One region of the Pseudomonas sp. S3_B08 genome, then DNA from elsewhere that is predicted to be linked to it. Evidence: riboswitches for the same ligand, from Rfam matches in the RefSeq annotation. Region 1 holds a riboswitch; each other region holds the start of a gene.

Region 1 (7,439 bases):
CGTTAGGGCTGTCCCACTGCGACGCTTGGGTGCGCCAACACTTCAGCGCGAGGCGGGTCTTGCCGAGCAGCGCGTAGGTCAATGCCACCAGACGCGCAGGAATGTAGTTCAACACGTCGTCGATTTTCGCCGCCGCCCAGCCGAAACGCTCGAAGCGTTCGTTGCGATAACCCCACATCGCATCGAGGGTATTGCTCAAGCGATACAGGACCACGCCCGGCGCGCCGGCGACGGCAAACCAGAACAGCGCAGCGAACACCGCATCGCTGCCGTTCTCCAGCACCGATTCAGTGGCGGCACGGGCCACGGCAGTGCTGTCGAGTTCATCGGTCTGGCGGCTGACCAGATAACCGACACGCTTGCGCGCCTCGTCCAGATCATCGGCGCGCAACGCAGCCGCGACCGGCGCGACATGTTCGCCGAGGCTGCGCATGCCGAGGGCGCAATACAGCGCGAGAATCTCGACAATCCAGCCCACATAGGGCGCCCAGGAAAATGCGGTGGCGAGCAGAGTCAGCGGCAGCACCGCGAGCACCCACGCGGTCACACCATGGCTGCGCCAGCCACGGCCGCCGGCGTTGAAGCGTTGCTCGATGCGCCCGGCAAAATTGCCGAACGCCACCAGCGGATGCCAGCGTTTCGGTTCACCAAGCAGCGCATCCAGCGCTACTGCGGCGACACTCAGCAACGCCACACTCATTGACTCACTCCCCAATAATTTTCGTACAGCAACTCGTTGAGCGGCCGCGCCTGCGCCCAGCCTTCAAGTACCAGCATCGGCGCCGGATAGAATTCCTTGACCGGGCCGAGACACAACACCGCCAGCGGCTTGGCACCGGCCGGCAACTTGAGCAAATCCGCCAGTGCCTGCGGTTCGAACAGCGAGACCCAGCCCATGCCCAGGCCCTCGGCACGGGAGGCCAGCCACAAATTCTGGATCGCGCAGGACAACGAGGCCATGTCCATTTCCGGCAACGTGCGCCGACCGAAAATGTGTTTTTCGCGATCGTCCATCAGCGCTGCGACCAGCACTTCGGCGCAGTCGTTGATGCCTTCGACCTTGAGTTGCATGAACTCATCGCTGCGCTCGCCAAGGGCTTCGGCGGTGCGGATGCGCTCTTCTTCCACCAGATCGCGGATCTGCCCGCGCAGAGCACGATCGCTGATACGAATGAAGCGCCAGGGCTGCATCAGACCGACGCTCGGCGCTTGATGAGCGGCTTCGAGCAGACGACGCAGCAACTGCGGCTCGACGCTGCCGCCGGTGAAGTGGCGCATGTCGCGGCGTTCGGCGATGGCCTTGTAGACCGCTGCGCGTTCGGCTTCGGAGAATGTGTTGTCGGTCATGGGCCTTTCGCGAGCGGGCTCGCTCCCACAGGGTTCAGGTCATCCATTGTGGGAGCGAGCCTGCTCGCGAAGGCGGCCTCACGATCTGGCGCAAACAATGCCGCAATCGCAGTCGGATTCGACGGAAAATAAAAGTGCACATAGGAAGCCGTCATCCGCCCCTCGCGATAAACCGCCTCAGCGCCGCGCCCGCCATTGGGACTCAGCCCACGGGCAATCGGCGTCAGCTCTGTGGTGGTCAGGGAATGATGATAGGTATGCCCACGCAACTCCCCTTCCGGCAATTCAACCGCCTGCAACGCCAGCGCCGCCAGACGCTTCTGCATCACCGCATCGCCCTTGAGCAAACCGACCAGCTCAGCACGGGTGCCTTCCACGTCAGTCAGAGAATCAAGCAGATAAAGCATGCCGCCACATTCAGCGAGCAACGGCTTGCCCGCCGCATGGTGCGCGCGGATCGCCGCCAGCATTGAAGCGTTTTGCGCCAGCGCGACGTGATGCAACTCTGGATAGCCGCCCGGCAGATACAGGCTGTCCGCCTCGGGCAATTGCGTGTCGCGGATCGGCGAGAAGAAGCGCAATTCAGCGCCCATAGCCCGCAGCAGATCGAGACTGGCGCCATAGGTGAAGGCAAAGGCTTCATCGCGGGCAACGGCGATGCGCACACCTTTTAATAGAGGCTCGGCGGCGATGATCTCAGGCGCGGCGAATTCTACGGCGGGTGGCAGCGCGACCTCGCAACTGCTGGCCAGCGCATCGGCGGCCGCGTCGAGGCGCAGATCCAGATCATTCAATTCGCTGGCCTGAACCAGGCCGAGGTGGCGGCTCGGCAATTCGATACCGGTTTCGCGGGACAGCGCACCGTACCAGCGCAGACCTTCGGTGAGGCTGCCTTCGAGCAATTGCGCATGGCGCAAGGTGCCGACGCGGTTGGCCAGCACGCCAGCGAACGGCAAGTCCGGCTGATACTTGGCCAGGCCCAGCGCCAAGGCGCCAAAGGTCTGCGCCATGGCGGTGCCGTCGATCACGCCGAGCACCGGCACACCGAAGTGGCGCGCCAGATCAGCGCTGGATGGCGTGCCGTCGAACAGGCCCATCACGCCCTCGATCAGAATCAGGTCAGCCTCGGCGGCGGCTTCCCACAACAGCCGGCGACTTTCCTGCTCGCCGACCATCCACATGTCCAGTTGATACACCGGCGCACCGCTGGCGCGCTCGAGGATCATCGGGTCGAGAAAGTCCGGGCCGCATTTGAACACGCGCACCTTGCGCCCCTGATTGCGATGCAAACGGGCGAGTGCGGCGGTGACGGTGGTCTTGCCCTGACCGGAGGCCGGCGCGGCGATCAACACCGCGGGGCAGTGACGTGGTGGCTTCAAAGTTCGACGCCTTTCTGCGCTTTGATCCCGGCCTGGAAGGCGTGCTTGAGCATGCCCATCTCGGTAACCGTGTCGCCCATCTCGATCATTTCCGGCTTGGCGCCGCGACCGGTGACCACCACGTGCTGCATCGGCGGGCGCGCTTGCAAATCGCTGAGCACCTGATCGAGATCGAGGTAGCCGTGCTTGAGGGCGATGTTCAATTCATCGAGCACCACCAGACCGATCGAAGGGTCGCGCAACAATTCACGCGAAACTTCCCAAGCGGCGGTCGCAGCGGCGATGTCGCGCTGACGATCCTGAGTTTCCCAGGTGAAGCCTTCGCCCATGACGTGGAAACGCACCTGCTCGGGGAAGCGGCGGAAAAACAATTCTTCGCCAGTGCTGTTGCGGCCCTTGATGAACTGCACCACGCCGCACTGCATGCCGTGGCCCATCGCGCGGGCGAGCATGCCGAACGCCGAGCTGCTCTTGCCTTTGCCGTTGCCGGTCAGCACCAGCACCAGGCCGCACTCGTCGGGAGAGTTGGCGATGCGTTCGTCGATCACGGCTTTCTTGCGCTGCATGCGCGCCAGATGGCGTTCGTCACGCTCGGGGGAATCAGTCATGGGGGAGCTCTCCGTTGAGGCTGGATAACGGCGGGCAGGCACAAGAATAGACGGCAAAAAGCCTGGCATCGCCCACCGTGATGCCGCTGAGATGGATCAGGCCGGTCTCCGGGCTCATGAGCGGCGTTTCGCCGGACTGCGCGCCTTCCCGCTTCTTTCGAGGCAGTGGCTCAAGGCGCAGTTTTCACTCATTTACCGTTGCGGGGGCAGCGCCGGGATCGTCGTGGCTTCGCTTGAAGACCACCCTCACCGGCTTCCCTGTTTCACTCTGTCGACGCGGGGCCACAGAGCACCTGAAACAAGCGGCGAAGGTTAGAGGGTTGGGGGTGGAGCGTCAATTGAAGAGGCGCTTTGCGCGCGAATAACTGCCGTTGATCCATTGTGCAGCGGCAATCTTGTGCCAGACTGCGACAAGTGATATCAAAGAGCCATGCTTTTCCCGAAAAGCCCACTACAACAATAAGGATGACGACGATGCAAGGCATGATCATCAGCAACCCGCGCCTGGAATTTCTGCGCCCGGTGCTGGAACGCTGGTTTGACTGTATCGATCGCTACAACACCGTACGCGGCGACAACGAAACGCCATATTGGCACGACGAGAAAGCCAATCTCGGCCTGCTCTCGGCAGCGGCGTGGATGGCTGAAATGGTCACGCTGAACGACACGGCCACGCGCAAACAGAACGAAGAAGGCGAACGCAATGCTCGCGCCGACCTGCTGATTGCCGGCGCCGAAGACCGCGCGTTCATTCAGGCCACGCAACGCTGGCCACGGGTCAACAACCTCAACCTGACCCAGGCACTGCTCGACGTCACCGCCGATGCCAAGCGCATCAGTTACGCCAGCGATCTCAAGCTCGGCTGCCTCTTTGTTGCTCCGCAAAAACCTCAGCACAGCGCCAGCCCCGAAGAATTGCAGGACATGGTAGACGACCTGCAAAAGGAACACACCTGCGCCGTGGCCTGGTATTTCCCCTACGCCTATCGCAAATTGCACAGCGACGCGGGCAACTATCATCCGGGCATCGCCATGCTGTTCAAGGAAGCCCGCGGTTGAGCAGTTGAACCATCGGGCCTGCGCCCTCCTCTATGTTTAGGAATGCATTCATAGGGAAGATCAGCAATGCGCAAGGCCCAACTCGCTCTTATCATCGCCGTCGCTGGCGGGCTCGCCGCCTGCGGTGAAACCTCCAGCCTGCAAGTCTCCGACGGCACCGGTCCGTCACCGAAACTGCCCGAACCGAACAAGACGCTGATCCCGACAGTCAACATCGCCCCGGCGGTGGGCTGGCCGGACGGCGCGAAACCGACCGCAGCGGCCGGCACCCAGGTCGCCGCGTTTGCCGAAGGCCTCGATCACCCGCGCTGGCTCTACGTGCTGCCCAACGGCGATGTGCTGGTGGCGGAGACCAATGCGCCGCCCAAGCCCGATGACAGCAAAGGCATTCGTGGCTGGGTGATGAAGAAAGTCATGGGCAAGGCCGGCGCCGGCGTGCCCAGCCCGAACCGCATCACCCTGCTGCGTGATGCCGACCACGATGGCGTCGCGGAAACCCGCACGGTGTTCCTGCAGAACCTCAACTCGCCATTTGGCATGACGCTGGTTGGCAACGATTTGTACGTAGCCGACACTGACCGCCTGCTGCGCTTCAACTACGAGCCGGGCGCCACCGAGATCAAGACCCAACCGATCAAAGTCGTCGACTTGCCCGGCGGCACGCTGAATCACCACTGGACCAAGAACGTCATCGCCAGCAAGGACGGCAACAAGCTCTACGTCACCGTCGGCTCGAACAGTAACGTCGGCGAAAACGGTCTGGATCAGGAAGAAGGCCGCGCGGCGATCTGGGAAGTCGATCGTGCGACCGGCAACCACCGCATCTTCGCCTCGGGTATCCGCAACCCCAACGGCCTGGCTTGGGAACCCACCAGCGGCGCCTTGTGGACAGCGGTCAACGAGCGTGACGAAATCGGCAGCGATCTGGTGCCGGACTACATCACCTCGGTCAAGGATGGCGGCTTCTATGGCTGGCCGTTCAGCTACTACGGCCAGCACGTCGATGTGCGGGTCAAACCGCAGAATCCAGATCTGGTGGCCAAGGCCATCGCTCCGGATTACGCGGTCGGTCCGCACACCGCTTCGCTGGGCCTGACCTTCGCCGAGGGCAACCGCTTGCCGGCGCAATTCAAGGAAGGCGCATTCATTGGCCAACACGGCTCGTGGAACCGCAAACCGCACAGTGGCTACAAGGTGATTTTCGTGCCGTTTACTGGCGGCAAGCCGACCGGGCAGCCGGTGGATGTGCTGACCGGCTTCCTCGACAAGGACGAGAACGCGCTGGGCCGCCCGGTGGGCGTGGTGATCGATCAGCAAGGTGGCTTGCTGGTGGCAGATGATGTGGGCAACAAGGTGTGGCGCGTTTCTGCCAGCAAGTAAGTTAAGCGCGAAGCAAAAAATGTGGGAGCGAGCCTGCTCGCGAAAGCGGTTTATCAGTCAAATCATTGTCAACTGACACTCCGCCTTCGCGAGCAGGCTCGCTCCCACATTTAGTTATGCATACGCACTAGGGGTTATGCGCCAGCTGCCCCGGCTGCAACACCCGCTTGGCGCTCAGATACGCCTTCTGCCAATACGCCTTCGACAGGCTATCGAGCTTGACCGTGCCGCCCGTGGCCGGCGCATGCACGAAGCGCCCCTCGCCGACGTAAATCCCCGCATGACTGACCTGCGAGCCGCCATTGGTGGCGAAGAAGATCAGGTCGCCGGTCTGCAGGCCTTCCTTGCCGACATTCGGCGCCTGCATGACGATCATTTCGCGGGTCGAGCGTGGCAGCGAAATGCCCGCCGCGTCGCGGTAGACGAAACCGATCAGACCACTGCAATCGAAACCGGAATCTGGCGTGTTGCCGCCCCAGCGATACGGCGTGCCGACCAGGCCGAGGGCGCGGAACAGCACGTCTTCAGCAACGGGGGAAAAAGCCTGGGAGGGAGCGAACACGATCGGCGCGCGAACCACGGGGGCTGGCGGCGGTGTGCGGCTGGCGCAGGCGCTGAGCAGCGCGGCGCAAAGGATCAAGGTGAGGCGGGCCGACATCGTCATAAGCAGAACATCCTGATCTGGCTGCGGCTTTCTCTGCCGAATGGACAGAAACAAAACCGCCTGCGTCATCACGCAGGCGGTTTGCCATCAATATAGATTCAGGATTCTAGCGGCTACGCGGCAAACTTCAAGTAAGACTTTAACTTCACCTTGTAAAGTTTAGGTCTACTCCGTTGCCGTGCCGTTTTGTCGCCGCGAACGCAGCGACATCGCGCTTACTTGCGAGCGGTGACCACGGTCGGCGCCATGGCGAGTGCACGCTTGGCTTCGATGAAGGTCTTGCTCCAGTAGCTGTCACCCAGGCTGTCGATGCGAACACCGCCGCTGCGACGACTGCTGGAGTGAATGAACTGGTTGTCACCCAGGTAGATGCCGGCGTGACTGACACGACCGCGACGACCATTGGTGGCGAAGAACAGCAGATCACCCGGCTCAAGGTTGCTGCGCGAAACCAGGGGCGCATCAACGTTGATCATTTCGCGAGTGGAGCGCGGCAGGTTCATGCCCGCCTCTTCGCGGAACAGGTAACCGATGAAACCGCTGCAATCGAAACCGGCTTCAGAGGTACCGCCGAAACGGTAACGAGTACCGATCAGGGACATGCCGCGTTCGAGGATGCTGTCAGCCAGTACAGGAAGCTGATAAGGCTTGCTGCCGTTGAACTGGTTGAGTTCTTTTTCGGTGTCCAGCTCTTCCTGGTAAATAACGGAAGACTGGGCGGTAGCAGAATTCTTGACCTGTTGCGGCGGCTCTTGAACCGGAGAATGAGCAGCACAACCGAATAACAGGGTAACGAGTGCGAGAGGCACGAGGGGTGCGAAGCGCTTTAGCATGGGCACGACCGTGGCTGATAGTTGTAAAGAAGCCGAGACTATGCCCGCTATCGTCCTCATTTGCAAATTCAATCGAACTTTATGTGACTTCCCGGTTTCGCGTTTACATCTAAGCGCGTAACTCGTCTGGCCGGTGAATCGGCGCAGGGACGCGGGTTTTCTGGCGCCT
Region 2 (7,439 bases), 800 kb from region 1:
TTCGACAGCTCTTCCAGGTACGGGCGCAGTTCGCTGGCGCCGAGGGCACAGTTCAGGCCTACGGAAATCGGCTTGGCGTGCGCTACCGAGTTCCAGAACGCTTCGGTAGTCTGCCCCGACAGGGTTCGGCCGGAGGCGTCGGTGATGGTCCCGGAAATCATGATCGGCAATTCGAGGTGCAGCTCTTCGAAAACACCTTGCACGGCAAAGATCGCCGCTTTGGCGTTGAGGGTGTCGAAAATGGTTTCGATCAGAATCAGATCGGCGCCGCCCTCGATCAGGCCTTTGGTGGCTTCGGTGTAGTTTTCCACCAGCTCATCGAAGGTGACGTTGCGGTAGCCGGGGTTGTTGACGTCGGGCGACAGTGAGCAGGTGCGGCTGGTCGGGCCAAGCACGCCGGCCACGAAGCGCGGCTTGGCCGGGTTTTCGGCGGTCTTGGCGTCGGCAATCTTGCGCGCCAGACGTGCGCCTTCTACGTTTAACTCGTACGCCAGCTCTTCCATACCGTAATCGGCCATGGAAATGCGCGTGGCGTTGAAGGTGTTGGTTTCGAGAATGTCGGCGCCGGCGTCCAGATAGGCTTTTTCGATACCGCCGATCACGTCCGGACGGGTGATCACCAGCAGGTCGTTGTTGCCCTTGACGTCGCTCGGCCAGTCCGCGAAGCGCTTGCCGCGATAATCCTGTTCTTCGAGCTTGTAGCTCTGGATCATCGTGCCCATCCCGCCGTCGAGAATCAGGATGCGCTCTTTGAGGGCTTGCTTGAGAGCTTGAAGGCGGACGCTGCGATCGGACATGTGGACTACTCGGAAAGACCATTACGAAGGAGCGCGATCATAGCAAACCTGTGCGCTTTTGGAGCATGTGCAGCTTTTGCATGAATATCGCTCATGTTGGTGCGAGCGTCATAACGGTAGAATCGCAGCCTTTTTTTATCATCGAGATCAGCAGCATGCCGCACCGCTTCATCAGTTTATGGTTGCTGGTCCTGAGCGGGAGCGTTGCGGCGCAAGATCCTGCCATCTCTTCTTCCATCTCCTACACCCGCGATATCCAACCGATCTTTACCGAGAAGTGCGTAGCCTGCCATGCCTGCTATGACTCGGCCTGTCAGCTCAATCTCGGCAGTGGCGAAGGCGCCGCCCGTGGCGCGAGCAAGATGCCGGTATATGACGGCGAACGCACCCAGGCGGCACCGACCACGCGCTTGTTTTACGACGCCTTCGGCAAGCGCGCCTGGCAACAGAAAGACTTCTATTCGGTGCTCGACGCCCAGGGCAGTCAGGCCGCGCTGATGGCACGGATGCTTGAACTCGGCCACAAGACGCCGCTGACGCCGAACGCCAAACTGCCAGAAGAGATTGTTCTTGGGCTCAATCGCAACAATCTATGCGCAATGCCTGCGGAGTTCGACGGATATGCCGGCGCGCACCCGAAAGAGGGCATGCCGCTGGCGGTCACTGGCCTGACCGACCAGCAATACCAGACCTTGCAGCGCTGGCTGGCGTCTGGCGCGCCGATCGACGAACAGAGCCTGGCGCCGAGTGCCAAAGAGGCCATGCAGATCCTGCAGTGGGAGAACCTGCTCAATGCTCCCGGTGCTCGGCAAAGTCTGGTCGGGCGCTGGTTGTTCGAGCACTGGTATCTGGCGCACATCTATTTCAAGGACGGCGAGCCGGGGCATTATTTCCAGTGGGTGCGTTCGCGCACGCCGAGCGGCCAGCCGATTGATCTGATCGCCACTCGCCGCCCCAACGACGACCCGGGCACGCAGGTGTATTACCGCTTGTGGCCGGTGCAAGGGGTGATCGTGCACAAGACGCACATCACTTATCTGCTGAGCGCGGCGAAAATGGCCCGGATCAAGAGCCTGTTCTACAGCGGCAACTGGCAGGTCAACGCGTTACCGGGTTACGGGCCGCAAAGCCGCGCCAATCCGTTTGCCACCTTCGAGGCGATTCCGGCGCAGGCGCGCTATCAATTCATGCTCGATAACGCTGAATACTTCGTCCGCACCTTCATTCGCGGCCCGGTGTGCCGTGGGCAGATCGCGACCGACGTGATCCGCGACAACTTCTGGGCGCTGTTCCAGGCGCCGGAACATGATCTCTATATCACCGACCCGAACTACCGCGGCCAGGCCACGCCGCTGCTGGCGATGCCGGGGCAGAACGACGATGTCGGCAGCGTGCTGAGTCTGTGGCGCAACTACCGCGACAAGCGCAACGAATACGAGGCACTGCGCCGTGACAGCTATGCCGATCTGCCGGCGCCGAGCTGGTCGACGCTGTGGGCCGGCAACGACAACGCCTTGCTGAGCATTTTCCGCCACTTCGACAGCGCTTCGGTGACCAAGGGGCTTATCGGAGAGGTGCCGCAAACCATGTGGCTGTTCGACTATCCGCTGCTGGAACGCACCTACTACCAGCTCGCGGTCAATTTCGACGTGTTCGGCAACGTTTCCCATCAGGCGCAGACCCGTCTGTATTTCGATCTGATCCGTAACGGCGCGGAGCAGAACTTCCTGCGCCTGATGCCCGCCGACTCGCGCGAGGACTACCTCAACGATTGGTACCAGGATGGCGGCCAATTCAAGATGTGGCTCGATTACGAGGCCATCGATGACGACAAACCGACCGCATTAAAGCTCGACGAAAAAGACCCGAAACATGATTTCGCCATGCAGTTGCTGGCGCGCTACGGTGATCTGAACGCGCGGCCAGACCCGATCAATCGCTGCGACGGCGCTTATTGCTCGCGACCGAATATCGATCCGGCGTTGCAGAATGCCGAGCAGGCTTTGAGCCGTCTGGCCTCGCGCCCGGCAGCGGGACTGAAAGTCATCGACCAGATGCCCGAAGCGACCTTGCTGCGTGTCGAAACCGCCAGCGGCAAGCGCGAGGTCTACAGCGTGCTGCGCAACCGCGCCCACAGCAACGTGGCGTTTCTGCTCGGTGAATCGCTGCGCTATCAGTCGGGGCTCGACACCTTGACGATCTATCCGGGCGTGCTCAGCAGTTACCCGAATTTCATGTTCAACATCCCGGCCGAGCAGGTGCCGGCGTTTGTCGATGCCATGGAAAACGCCAGGGATGTCAATCGGTTCGAAAAGATCGTCGAGCGCTGGGGCATTCGGCGCAGTCATCCGCAGTTCTGGCTGTATTTCCACGATCTGAGCCAATACATCCACGAAACCGACCCGGTGGAAGAGGGCGTGCTGGATATGAACCGGTACGAGAACCTTTGATGATTCGCAGGCGTGTTACGAGATTCTTTCCCGACAAAAATACTAGGACTTTGTCAGCCGCGCCGATTGGCGTAAACTGCGCCCACGCCTGCGAGGAGTTTTTATGACCGCTATTACCATTACCGACGCCGCCCATGATTACCTGGCTGATCTGCTCTCCAAGCAGAACACCCCGGGCATCGGCATCCGTGTCTTCATCACCCAGCCTGGTACCCAGTACGCCGAAACCTGCATTGCCTACTGCAAGCCGGGCGAAGAGAAACCTGAAGATACCGCGCTGGGGCTGAAAAGCTTCACCGCCTACATCGATTCGTTCAGCGAAGCGTTTCTCGATGACGCGGTCGTTGATTACGCCACCGACCGCATGGGCGGCCAGCTGACCATCAAGGCGCCAAATGCCAAAGTGCCGATGGTCAATGCCGACAGCCCGGTCAACGAGCGCATCAACTACTACCTGCAAACCGAGATCAACCCGGGGCTGGCCAGCCACGGCGGTCAGGTCAGCCTGATCGATGTGGTCGAGGACGGCATCGCCGTGTTGCAGTTCGGTGGCGGTTGCCGGGGCTGCGGCCAGGCTGACGTAACCTTGAAGGAAGGCATCGAGCGCACCTTGCTCGAGCGCATCCCGGAGCTCAAGGGCGTACGCGATGTGACCGACCACACGCAGAAAGAAAACGCCTACTACTAAGGTGTTCGCTGCGAACATGAAAAACGGCGCCCCGTGAGCGCCGTTTTTTTATGGGTAACTTTTGCCGCACCCATTCGCGAGCAGGCTCGCTCCCACATTGAAATGCAATCACCTGTGGGAGCGAGCCTGCTCGCGAAAGCGTCTTCAAGGGCGATAAAGATGCGCATGCCCGGCCCGATACAACGAAGACTCGCTGAACACCTCGCTGCCCAGCACCCTGCCAACCAAGATCAGCGCCGTACGCCGAAAGCCTTTGGCCTCGACCTTTGCGGCAATGTCCGCCAATGTACCTACCACCCAGTCCTGATCCGGCCATGTCGCGCGGTGAATAACGGCAATCGGGCAGTCCGCGCCGTAATGCGGCAGCAGTTCAACCAGTATCTTTTCCAGATGATTGACCCCCAGATGAATGGCCATGGTCGCGCCGTGCTGCGCCAGGCTCGCCAGTTCTTCGCCGGCGGGCATCGCGGTCTTGTCGGCGTAACGGGTCAGGATCACGCTTTGCGAAATGTCCGGCAGGGTCAACTCGGCGCCCAGCAGCGCTGCGCATGCCGCCGTCGCGGTTACGCCCGGAATGATCTCGAAAGGAATGTTCAGCTCACGCAAGTAGCGGATCTGCTCACCAATCGCGCCGTACAGACTTGGGTCTCCGGAATGCACACGGGCCACATCCTGGCCTTGGGCATGGGCAGTCCTGATCAGATCGATGATCTGTTCCAGATGCAGTTCAGCGCTATTGGCCACGATTTCGGCCTGATGACCTTCCAGCACCGCTGCGGGTACCAGCGAACCGGCGTAGATAATCACCGGGCAGCTGCGAATCAGCCGTTGGCCTTTGACGGTGATGAGTTCCGGGTCGCCGGGGCCGGCGCCGATGAAGTAGACGGTCATCGTTGAATCCTTGTGAAGAGGCGCAGGCACACTGCAGATGAAGCGTGCTCATGATCGATGGCGGGGATTATCGGGATTTTATGCAGCGCCGGCCAATGCCAGCGTGGCCTGCGCATATTTCTGCCGGTGGATCAGCAGTTTCGCCGGCGCCTGAATCAGTTGCTCGGCGAGCGCCAGCGCGGCGCTTTCCGCCACGCCGTAGCAGCCGGTGCGCTCAAAGGCGATCTGCGATTGATGGCTGAGGCGCTGCTGATAGGGCGCCAGTTCGGCACTGTTGAAATACTGCAGCGGCAGGTTCAATTGTGTGGCCAGTTCCAGCAACCCCGGTTCGTCGCGCTTGAGGTCGATACTTGCCAAAGCCTTGACCGCTCGCAGCTCGATGCGGTGCGCCTGCAACGCTTGATCGAGTAACGCACGCAACGTACTGGCCGGGCAGCCCCGCTGGCAGCCGAGGCCGACCACGAGGGTCGGCGCTGCGCGGTCATCGGTCATGCCTGATATGGGCCTGCGCTTTTGCGGCGGAACAACCATGCACTGATCAGGCCCAAGGCCAGCCAGAACGCGACGTTGGTCAGCTGCGAAGCGATTTTGAACTGGGTTTCCAATGCCTCTGGAGCGAGCATCGAATGCACCTGCGGTTGCGGGGCGCCGATCACATGCGGCACGGCGAGAATCGCCACACCGAGAAGCTTCATCAGCCAGTGACGACTGAAGGCAATCAGTGCCAGACCGACGGCGGTCGAAGCGGCAGTGCCGATCCACCAGATCTGCCGCGAGGCCAGATCGGCGGCGGCTGTGCCCGGCAACTCAGGTGGCAGGCCCAGGGTCGGCGCGAGAACGAACGTGGCATAACCGGCCAGACCCCAGAGCAGCCCTTGCGAGGTCTTGGTCGGCGCGCGCAGGGTATAAAGACCGGCGAGCATCAGGGCGAAACCCACCGCTACCACCAGATTACCGCCAGTGGTCGAGACCACACGCTGCCAGCCGTCTTCCGGCTCCCAGGCTTCGCCATCATGGCTGTGGGCGGCGGTGCCGGCGGCGTGTTCGTGGACTTGCGCGACCGGTTCGGATTTCTCGAAGGTTTCGGCCTGCAGAATCAACGGTGATACCCAGAAACTCTGTAGCAAGGTCAGCAGCAGGGCGGCCAGCAAGCCGGTGAAGCCTGCGGTTTGCGCGATACGCTTGATCATTTCGGCAGGCCTCAGTGGCACGGGAACGCGGCGCTGTGGCGGGTATCGTGGGCGGCGTTGTGCACCGCTTCGATGTGCGAGAAACCGGCGAACCAGACCAGGCTGGCGCCGAGGATCGAGGCAAAGAGGGCGGCGGCGACGCGTTGGCCGAGTGTGGTGCTGCTGGAAATGGGGTCAGTGTGGCTGACAGTGTTACTGATGATCGACATAGCGCTTCCCTCTGAAATGTCAGCGGGTAAACAGAGCGCATGAAAATCCCTGCGGGCCGGGCACGCAGGGATTTCGAACAGCGCCCGCCCACCGCGGGTTTGTTTGTGTTCAGCGGCGCTTGCGCGTGCTGGGTGTTGCGGGCCGGTCTCCGGGCTCGCGAGGGGTTGGCTGGTCGCCGACCTGCAAGCATCACCTTCCCATGCCGGGGCACAGTGGATCTGACGCTTCGCTCGCTTACCGTTGCGGGGGCAGCACCGGACTGACATGGCTTTGAGTAAAGCACATGATTCACCGGTTTCCCGTTTCACCCTGTGAGGGGCACCCGTAACAAGGTGTGCAGGAGAACATGGGTTTGGGTTTTTAGTCAATTTCCGGGAGTTTTCGGTACTGCGGTGGGGGTATTTTTCTGATGTTTTTGTGTGTATATCCGTTGCTGCGGTAACGGCGGCTTAGGGTTTCGCCCTTACGGCGAGTCACCTTTTCCAAACGCCGAAAAAGTACCCAAAAAGGCTTGCTCCTACGTTCGGCCCTCGCAGGCTCGGCTTCCTTCGCTCCGGGACTGATCCGAGCGCAGCGGCTCCGGTTTGCTTCGCTGCACCTACACTCGCTGTGTACGACTGCGTCGTACGGTCGCTGCGCTCCCACGCCCGGATCAATCCCTCCACTCAGCCTTCCGACGTCGCCGGTGGATCAAGATCAAGAGCACTCGAGCTTGCGCTCATTGTTGAGTGGTGCGGCTTCGCCGCGGGCAGCTGCGCTGCTTTGCTTTTGCTTTTGTGGGAGCGAGCCTGCTCGCGAAGGCGGCCTGACAGCCGACCTGTTCTTGAGCTGGTGCGCGATCCAACTGTAGGAGCTGCCGAAGGCTGCGATCTTTTGCCTTTGCCTTTGCTTTTGCTCTGGCTTTTGATCTTTTGCCCCTTCGGCAGGCTTCGTTACGGGATCGATCCGGGGGTGGGAGCGCAGCGACCGTACGACGCAGTCGTACACAGCGGAAGGAGGTGCAGCGAAGCAAACCGTAGCCGCTGCGCCCGGATCGGTCCCGTAACGAAGGTACCCCGAGCCCCAGCGAGCGGGCCGTACGCCGGGGCAAAGCCTTTTGGTTCCTTTTTGGCGTTTGAAAAAGGGACTCGCTGTAAGAGCGAAACCATAAGAAGCCGTTACCGCAGCAACGGATATACCCCCAGTTTCAGACTCACCGACCATTGACCCACGA
Region 3 (7,439 bases), 1.6 Mb from region 1:
TGAAGCTGTTCGATCAGTCGATTGAAGACGCGGCGGTAATCTGCGGTGCCTCGCGCTTGCAAGCGGTGTTCAAGGTGACGTTCCCGGCGATTCGTCCGGGGATGGTCGCCGGCGCCCTCTTCGCCTTCCTCGTTTCCTGGGACGAAGTGGTGCTCAGCGTGATGATGGCAAGCCCGACTCTGCAAACCCTTCCCGTGAAAATGTGGACCACTTTGCGCCAGGACCTGACCCCGGTGATCGCCGTCGCTTCGACGCTGCTGATCGGCCTGTCGGTATTGGTCATGGTGATCGCCGTCGCCCTGCGCCGGCGCAACGAAATCAGCGCCTGAGCGCCCAGGAGTACGACATGAGTGCCGTGATCAAAGACGCATCCCAGCAGAACGACAAACCCCTGGTCAGCCTGCGCAACCTGAACAAGCACTACGGCGATTTCGCTGCCGTCGACAATATCTCGCTGGACATCAAGGACGGTGAATTCCTCACCTTCCTCGGCTCCAGCGGCTCGGGCAAAAGCACCACGCTGTCGATGCTCGCCGGTTTTGAAACACCGAGCAGCGGCGAGATCCTCGTCAACGGCCAGTCGCTGGTCAACGTGCCGCCGCACAAGCGCGACATCGGCATGGTCTTTCAGCGTTACTCGCTGTTCCCGCATCTGTCGGTACGCGACAACATCGCCTTCCCTCTGACCATTCGCAAACTGGCTGCGGCCGAGCGCGAAAAGCGCGTCGATGCGATGTTGAAGCTGGTGCAACTCGAACAGTTCGCCCATCGCCGCCCTTCGCAACTGTCCGGTGGCCAGCAACAACGGGTTGCCATCGCCCGGGCGCTGGTTTACGAGCCGCGCATTCTGCTGATGGATGAACCGTTGGGCGCGCTGGACAAGAAGCTGCGCGAGGACTTGCAGGATGAACTGCGCCAACTGCACCGACGCCTGGGTATCACCATCGTGTACGTGACCCACGACCAGGAAGAAGCCATGCGTCTGTCGCAACGCATCGCGATTTTCAGCCACGGCAAGATTGTCGGGCTGGGCAGTGGTTATGACCTTTATCAGAATCCGCCGAATGCATTTGTCGCGTCGTTCCTGGGTAATTCGAACTTCCTCAAGCTCAAGGCGCAAGGCAATGCAGCGGCGAGTTTCGAGGGCCAGTCGTTGTCGATTCGGCTGACGTCCGGGTTGCACACTGATCAGGATGTGCTGCTGATGGTGCGTCCGGAAAAGGCCTTGGCGCTGAGCACGCAGCAGGCGCTGGATGAGCCGCTGGCAGCGGGCTGGAATGAGGTGTCGGCGAACGTTGTGGAGGTGCTGTTTCTCGGTGAAAGCCAGACCTGCAGCGTGGTGACTGCGGGCGGGACGTCGATGACGGTGAAAGCGCTATCGGCAGCGGGCATGCCGCTCAAGGCCGGCGATCCGGTACGGGTGCGCTGGGCGACGGCGGATGCTTGTGTTTATACCGAGTGGACCGAGAGCGACTTGAACAAGGCTGCCGGTGCTCACTGATTGCGCTGAGTCAGTTGGATCTACCCCCTCACCCCAGCCCTCTCCCCCACGGGGGGCGAGGGGGAAAGGGAGCCGATCTTAATGCTGTTCAAAATGTAAGTTCGACTCGGTATCGCACGTCGGCGTATCTCGCACAACACCTCGGTCAGTCCCCTCTCCCATTGGGAGAGGGCTAGGGTGAGGGCAAGCAGGCGACACGGTATTAGCCAATGGCCCGGTACCCTTCAATCTCATCCGGCCAAGCCGTCAGCACTTCAAACCCGGTCTCCGTCACCGCGACCATATGCTCCCACTGCGCCGACAAGGAGCCATCCTTGGTCAATACGGTCCAGCCATCCGGCATGTTCTTCACATGGCGTTTGCCGGCATTGAGCATCGGTTCCACGGTGAAAATCATCCCGGCCTTAAGCTTCAGCCCTTGATTGGGAAAGCCGTAATGCAGGATTTGCGGTTCGTCGTGATAGACCTTGCCGATGCCATGGCCGCAGTACTCGCGCACCACGCTGAAGCCCTCCGCCTCCGCCAGGCGCTGGATCGCATGACCGATATCGCCCAGCGTTGCGCCCGGCTTCACTGCACGGATGCCTGCGCACATGGCTTCGTAGGTGGTCTTGATCAGGTGCTGCGCTTCACGAGTCGCCTCGCCCACCACATACATGCGACTGGTATCGCCGAACCAGCCGTCCTTGATCACCGCGATGTCGAGGTTGACGATGTCGCCGTCTTTCAATGGCGTACCCGATGGAATCCCGTGGCACACCACATCGTTGACCGACGCGCAGACGGTTTTCGGGAAGCCGTGATAACCGACATTGGCTGGCACCGCCTTCTGCACATTGACGATGTAATCGTTGCACAGTCGATCCAGCTCATCGGTGGTCACGCCAGCCTTCACATGCGGCACCAGCATTGCCAGCACTTCAGCGGCGAGTTTGCCGGCAGCGCGGGATTTTTCGATGTCGGCCGGGGTGTTGATCTTGATCTGGTTTCTCATGCGCTGACGGCTTCCTGAGTCAGTTGTTGCAGATCCAGCCCACCATTCTGTTCGGCGCGGATCAGCAGGCGGCAAATGGCGCTGTGGTCGAGATTGGGATGCAGCTCGGCGAGCATGCCGATGCGCATCCAGTGCTCAGCCTGCGCGTTGATCGAGCGGCTGAGGGCGTTGCTGGAGATGCGCAGATTCTCGTGCATGTCCTCTGAAATCTTTACGATGCCCATGTCTATATCCGATACGAAATGTATATGGATCGTATACTAGCCAAGCTTACCCTCGGATTGCAAACGCTTCGCCACGCAAACACGCACCCGTGTAGGAGCTGCCGAAGGCTGCGATCTTTTGATCTTGCCCGTTAAAGACCAGATCAAAAGATCGCAGCCTTTGGCAGCTCCTACCAAAGCAGATTCGGCTCCCCATCAGCGGCCTGATCGACTACCATGCCCGCGCCGGTTTCCACACGGAATTAATAGGGAATCCGAGGTGCTCCACGCATCAATCGGAACTGCCCCCGCAACTGTAGGTGCCGAGCCTGCTCCTCGACTGCCACTGGGTGAACCCCGGGAAGGCCGGAGCGTGGCGATGACGCATCAGTCAGGAGACCTGCCGGCACAGTGACTGACCAACCGGCGGGGTGTCCGGGAAGGACATCGTGCCGTGCGCATTTTCCCCGTGCCGGCCTTGCGCAGTTTCCACGACCGCGCCCGAGGTGTGTTTCCAAACCGTACCCGCCCACTCCCGTACGGTTCCCTCTGGAGACTGCCACATGCTGCTGCCCCGCGTTGCCACCCTGCTCACCACTCTGAGTCTTTGCCCCCTGGCGCAAGCGGCGCCGACTGCGTATCCGCTGACCGTCGAAAACTGTGGCAGCAGCCTGACCTTTCAGCACGCGCCTGCGCGCACGGTGACCATCGGCCAGGCCGGCACGGAAATGCTCTATGCCTTGGGTCTGGGCGACAAAGTCGTTGGCACTTCGCTGTGGTTCAACGACGTGCTGAGCACATACAAAGCGCAGAACGACACGATCGAGCGCCTCGCCGATAACGAGCCGAGTTTCGAAGCGGTGATCGCTAAACGCCCGGAGCTGGTTGCCGTCGAGCTGGAATGGATGGTCGGCCCGCAAGGCGCGGTCGGCACCCGCGAGCAGTTTCATGAACTGAAGATTCCGACCTATCTGCTGCCCTCCGATTGCGAAGCCAAGGACAACCTCGTCGGTTCGGACGGCACGCGGCTGGCGCCGTTTCGCATCGACAGCATCTACAAAAGCGTGAGCCAACTGGCGGCGATTTTCGATGTGCAGGCGCGTGGCGAGCAGCTCAATGAGCAGCTCAAAGCCAGCCTCGCGCAGTCGATCGCCACCGCGAAAAAGCAGCAGCGCAAAGACGTCAGCGCCCTGGTGTGGTTCTCCAGCGCCGAGATGGACATCGAGCCTTTCGTGGCCGGGCACAAAGGTGTGCCCGATTTCATGCTCAGCACCCTCGGCGTGCGCAACGTCGTCGAGTCGGATGAAGAATGGCCAACCGTCGGCTGGGAAACCATCGCCAAGGCCAACCCGACGTTTCTGGTGATCGCGCGCATGGATCGTCGACGTTTCCCGGCGGACGACTATCAGAAGAAACTCGCCTTCCTGCGCAGTGATCCGGTGACGCGCAACATGGACGCGGTCAAGCACAACCGCATCATCATCCTTGACGCCATGGCCATGCAGGCCAGCCTGCGCACCTTCGACGGCCTCGAACAACTGGCCAGCGCCATCAACGGCTACGACCTGTCGCCATGAGCAGACGCCTGATCCGTTTGCTGCTGGTGCTGTTGACGCTGTCGGTCGCGCTGATTGGCGGCGTGGCCATTGGTGAGACTTCGATCGAGCCGAGCGTGGTGTTGCAGGTGCTGGCGAACAAGCTGTGGGGCGCCGGTTATGTGCTCGACCCGATCGACGAAGGCATTGTCTGGAACTATCGCCTGACCCGCGCGCTGGTCGCGGCGGCCTGCGGCGCCGGTCTGGCGACCTGTGGCGTAATCCTGCAATCGCTGCTGCGCAATCCGTTGGCCGATCCGTATCTGCTGGGAATTTCTGCTGGCGCCTCGACCGGCGCGGTGATGGTCGCCCTGCTCGGCGTCGGTGCCGGGGCGATTTCATTGTCGGTCGGTGCTTTTGCCGGCGCGGTGACCGCTTTCGCACTGGTGATCCTGTTGGCGCGAGTCAGCGGCTCGGCCAGCGGCACCGGGCAGATCATTCTGGCCGGGATTGCCGGCTCGCAGCTGTTCAACGCCCTCACCGCTTTCCTGATCACCCGCTCGGCCAGCTCCGAACAAGCGCGGGGGATCATGTTCTGGCTGCTCGGCAATCTCGGCGGCGTGCGCTGGCCGTCGGTGTGGCTGGCGGTGCCGGTGGCTGTGTTGGGGTTGGTTGTTTGTCTGTGGCATCGCCGGGCGCTGGATGCGTTCACCTTTGGTGCGGACTCGGCGGCGTCTCTCGGCATTCCAGTGCGACGTGTGCAGATTCTGTTGATTGGCTGCGCCGCGCTGGTGACGGCGGTGATGGTGTCGATTGTCGGCTCGATCGGTTTTGTCGGCTTAGTGATTCCCCATGCCGCGCGGTTGTTGCTCGGCACCGGCCATGCGCGTCTTCTGCCTGCCAGTGCGTTGGGCGGCGCAGTGTTTCTGATCGCCGCCGATGTGCTGTCACGCACCCTGATCAAGGGTCAGGTGATTCCTGTCGGCGTGATTACCGCGCTGGTCGGCGCGCCAGTGTTCGCGCTGATTCTGGTAGGCCGGAGATCGGCGCGATGAACACGGTTCTGAGTTGTGCTGGTTTGGGCTTCAAGGTGCGCGGTGCCGAGTTGCTCAACGGTGTCAGCCTCGACGTTCAGCGCGGCGAGACCCTGGGCATTGTCGGGCCGAACGGTTCGGGTAAATCCACGCTGCTGAAACTGCTCGCCGGCCTGCGTGAACCGAGCGTGGGCCATGTGCAGCTCGACGGTCGGACGCTGGGCAAGATGTCCCGGCGCACTATCGCGCAGACGCTCGCGGTGGTTGAGCAACAGGCCGATACCGACGATGGCATTCGCGTGTTCGACGCGGTGGCGCTGGGGCGGACGCCGTGGTTGTCGGCGCTGCAACCGTGGTCGCCGGCCGATGACGCCATCGTCGAGCAAGCGCTGGTCGACGTCGACGCCGTGCACCTGCGCAACCGCCTCTGGCGCAGCCTCTCCGGCGGGGAACGCCAACGCGTGCACATCGCCCGCGCACTGGCGCAGCGCCCGCAGATCCTGCTGCTCGACGAGCCGGCCAACCACCTCGACATCCAGCATCAGTTGAGCATTCTGCAAGTGGTGCGCGCACTGCCGGTGACCACGCTGATCGCCCTGCACGATCTCAATCAGGCGCTCAAGTGCGATCGCCTGGCGGTGCTGGAGCGCGGGCGTCTGGTGGCACTGGGCGAGCCGCTGCACGTGCTGACGCCGGAGCGGTTACAGACGACTTTCGGGGTCAGGGCGCACTATCTGACAGACCCGTTCGATGGTGCGCCGATATTGCGCTTCCTTGCCTGATGCATGGGTGGCTGACACACCGCTTTCGCGAGCAGGCTCGCTCCCACAAAGGATTTGTGTGTTGCCGTGAATGACGGGGAGAACGCGAATTCTGTGGGAGCGAGCCTGCTCGCGAAGGCGTCAGGTCATCCAACATGGTGTCGATTGACACACCGCTTTCGCGAGCAGGCTCGCTCCCACAAAGGTTATGTATTCCAGGGCGGTAAAGGGTCAGGCCCACTCTTTGCGCAGTTGCCGCGCGGCGCTGACCATGTGCACCAGCGCCGCTTCGGTCTCTGGCCAGCCTCGGGTCTTCAACCCGCAATCCGGATTGACCCACAGCCGCTCCACCGGAATACGCTGCGCCGCTTTGCGCAGTAAACCGACCATTTCCGACACATCGGGAATCCGTGGCGAGTGAATGTCGTACACGCCGGGGCCGATGTCGTTCGGGTAGGCAAACGCTTCAAACGCTTCGAGCAGTTCCATGTCCGAACGCGAGGTTTCGATGGTGATGACATCGGCGTCCATCGCCGCGATCGACTCGATCACATCGTTGAACTCGCTGTAGCACATGTGCGTGTGGATCTGCGTTTCGTCGCGCACGCCGGAGGCGCACAGGCGGAACGCTTCGCTCGCCCAGTGCAGATACGCCGGCCACTGCGCCCGGCGTAACGGCAAGCCTTCACGGAACGCCGCTTCGTCGATCTGGACGATTTTGATTCCCGCCGCCTCCAGATCATTCACCTCGTCACGAATGGCCAGCGCCAGTTGTTGAGCCTGCACCTCGCGGCTGACGTCTTCGCGCGGGAACGACCACATCAGCATGGTCACCGGGCCGGTCAGCATGCCTTTCATGACCTTGTCGGTTAGGCCTTGGGCGTAGCGGATCCACTCGACCGTCATCGCCTGCGGGCGGCTGAGGTCGCCGAAAATCACCGCCGGTTTGACGCAGCGCGAACCGTAGCTCTGCACCCAGCCAAAGCGGGTGAAGGCATAGCCGTCGAGCTGTTCGGCGAAGTATTCGACCATGTCGTTGCGCTCGGCCTCACCGTGCACCAGCACATCCAGGCCGAGGCGCTCTTGAATTTCCACCGCGTGGCGAATCTCCGTGTGCATCGCATCGGTGTAATCGGCCGCGCTGAGCTTGCCTTGCTTGTAGGCCTGACGCGCCAGACGGATCGCCGCCGTTTGCGGAAACGAGCCAATGGTGGTGGTCGGGAATAACGGCAGGTCGAGCTTGCCGCGCTGTTTGGCAATACGCTGGGCAAACGGCGATTGCCGTTGCGCATCCTTGGCAGTGATCGCCGCGACCCGCGCTTGCACCGCCGGTTTGTGAATACGCGGCGAGGCAGCGCGGCTGGTCTGCACCGAACGGCTTTGCGCGAGGGCACGCAGTACCTTCGGCGCT

Evidence for each region. A riboswitch is a leader RNA that binds a small molecule or an ion and turns the genes downstream of it on or off. The one in region 1 is predicted to bind cobalamin.
Region 2: another riboswitch for cobalamin. It lies ahead of AB4N73_RS06695 (CbtB domain-containing protein); the one in region 1 lies ahead of cobO (cob(I)yrinic acid a,c-diamide adenosyltransferase).
Region 3: another riboswitch for cobalamin. It lies ahead of AB4N73_RS10150 (ABC transporter substrate-binding protein); the one in region 1 lies ahead of cobO (cob(I)yrinic acid a,c-diamide adenosyltransferase).

Annotation. Positions count from the first base shown of each region.
Region 1 covers NZ_CP162750.1:662,734-670,172, reverse strand. The annotation lists gene cbiB (adenosylcobinamide-phosphate synthase CbiB) at 1-700, opposite strand, end outside; gene bluB (5,6-dimethylbenzimidazole synthase) at 697-1,347, opposite strand; gene AB4N73_RS03160 (cobyrinate a,c-diamide synthase) at 1,344-2,726, opposite strand; gene cobO (cob(I)yrinic acid a,c-diamide adenosyltransferase) at 2,723-3,334, opposite strand; cobalamin riboswitch at 3,417-3,646, opposite strand; gene AB4N73_RS03150 (hypothetical protein) at 3,809-4,393, shown strand; gene AB4N73_RS03145 (PQQ-dependent sugar dehydrogenase) at 4,460-5,773, shown strand; gene AB4N73_RS03140 (C40 family peptidase) at 5,901-6,437, opposite strand; gene AB4N73_RS03135 (C40 family peptidase) at 6,653-7,270, opposite strand.
Region 2 covers NZ_CP162750.1:1,465,173-1,472,611, forward strand. The annotation lists gene metH (methionine synthase) at 1-797, opposite strand, end outside; gene AB4N73_RS06670 (fatty acid cis/trans isomerase) at 953-3,247, shown strand; gene nfuA (Fe-S biogenesis protein NfuA) at 3,351-3,935, shown strand; gene cobM (precorrin-4 C(11)-methyltransferase) at 4,080-4,826, opposite strand; gene AB4N73_RS06685 (cobalamin biosynthesis protein) at 4,905-5,318, opposite strand; gene AB4N73_RS06690 (CbtA family protein) at 5,315-6,016, opposite strand; gene AB4N73_RS06695 (CbtB domain-containing protein) at 6,028-6,225, opposite strand; cobalamin riboswitch at 6,349-6,567, opposite strand.
Region 3 covers NZ_CP162750.1:2,242,339-2,249,777, forward strand. The annotation lists gene AB4N73_RS10130 (ABC transporter permease) at 1-329, shown strand, start outside; gene AB4N73_RS10135 (ABC transporter ATP-binding protein) at 347-1,501, shown strand; gene map (type I methionyl aminopeptidase) at 1,704-2,495, opposite strand; gene AB4N73_RS10145 (ParD-like family protein) at 2,492-2,719, opposite strand; cobalamin riboswitch at 2,929-3,120, shown strand; gene AB4N73_RS10150 (ABC transporter substrate-binding protein) at 3,262-4,275, shown strand; gene AB4N73_RS10155 (FecCD family ABC transporter permease) at 4,272-5,288, shown strand; gene AB4N73_RS10160 (ABC transporter ATP-binding protein) at 5,285-6,049, shown strand; gene metE (5-methyltetrahydropteroyltriglutamate--homocysteine S-methyltransferase) at 6,260-7,439, opposite strand, start outside.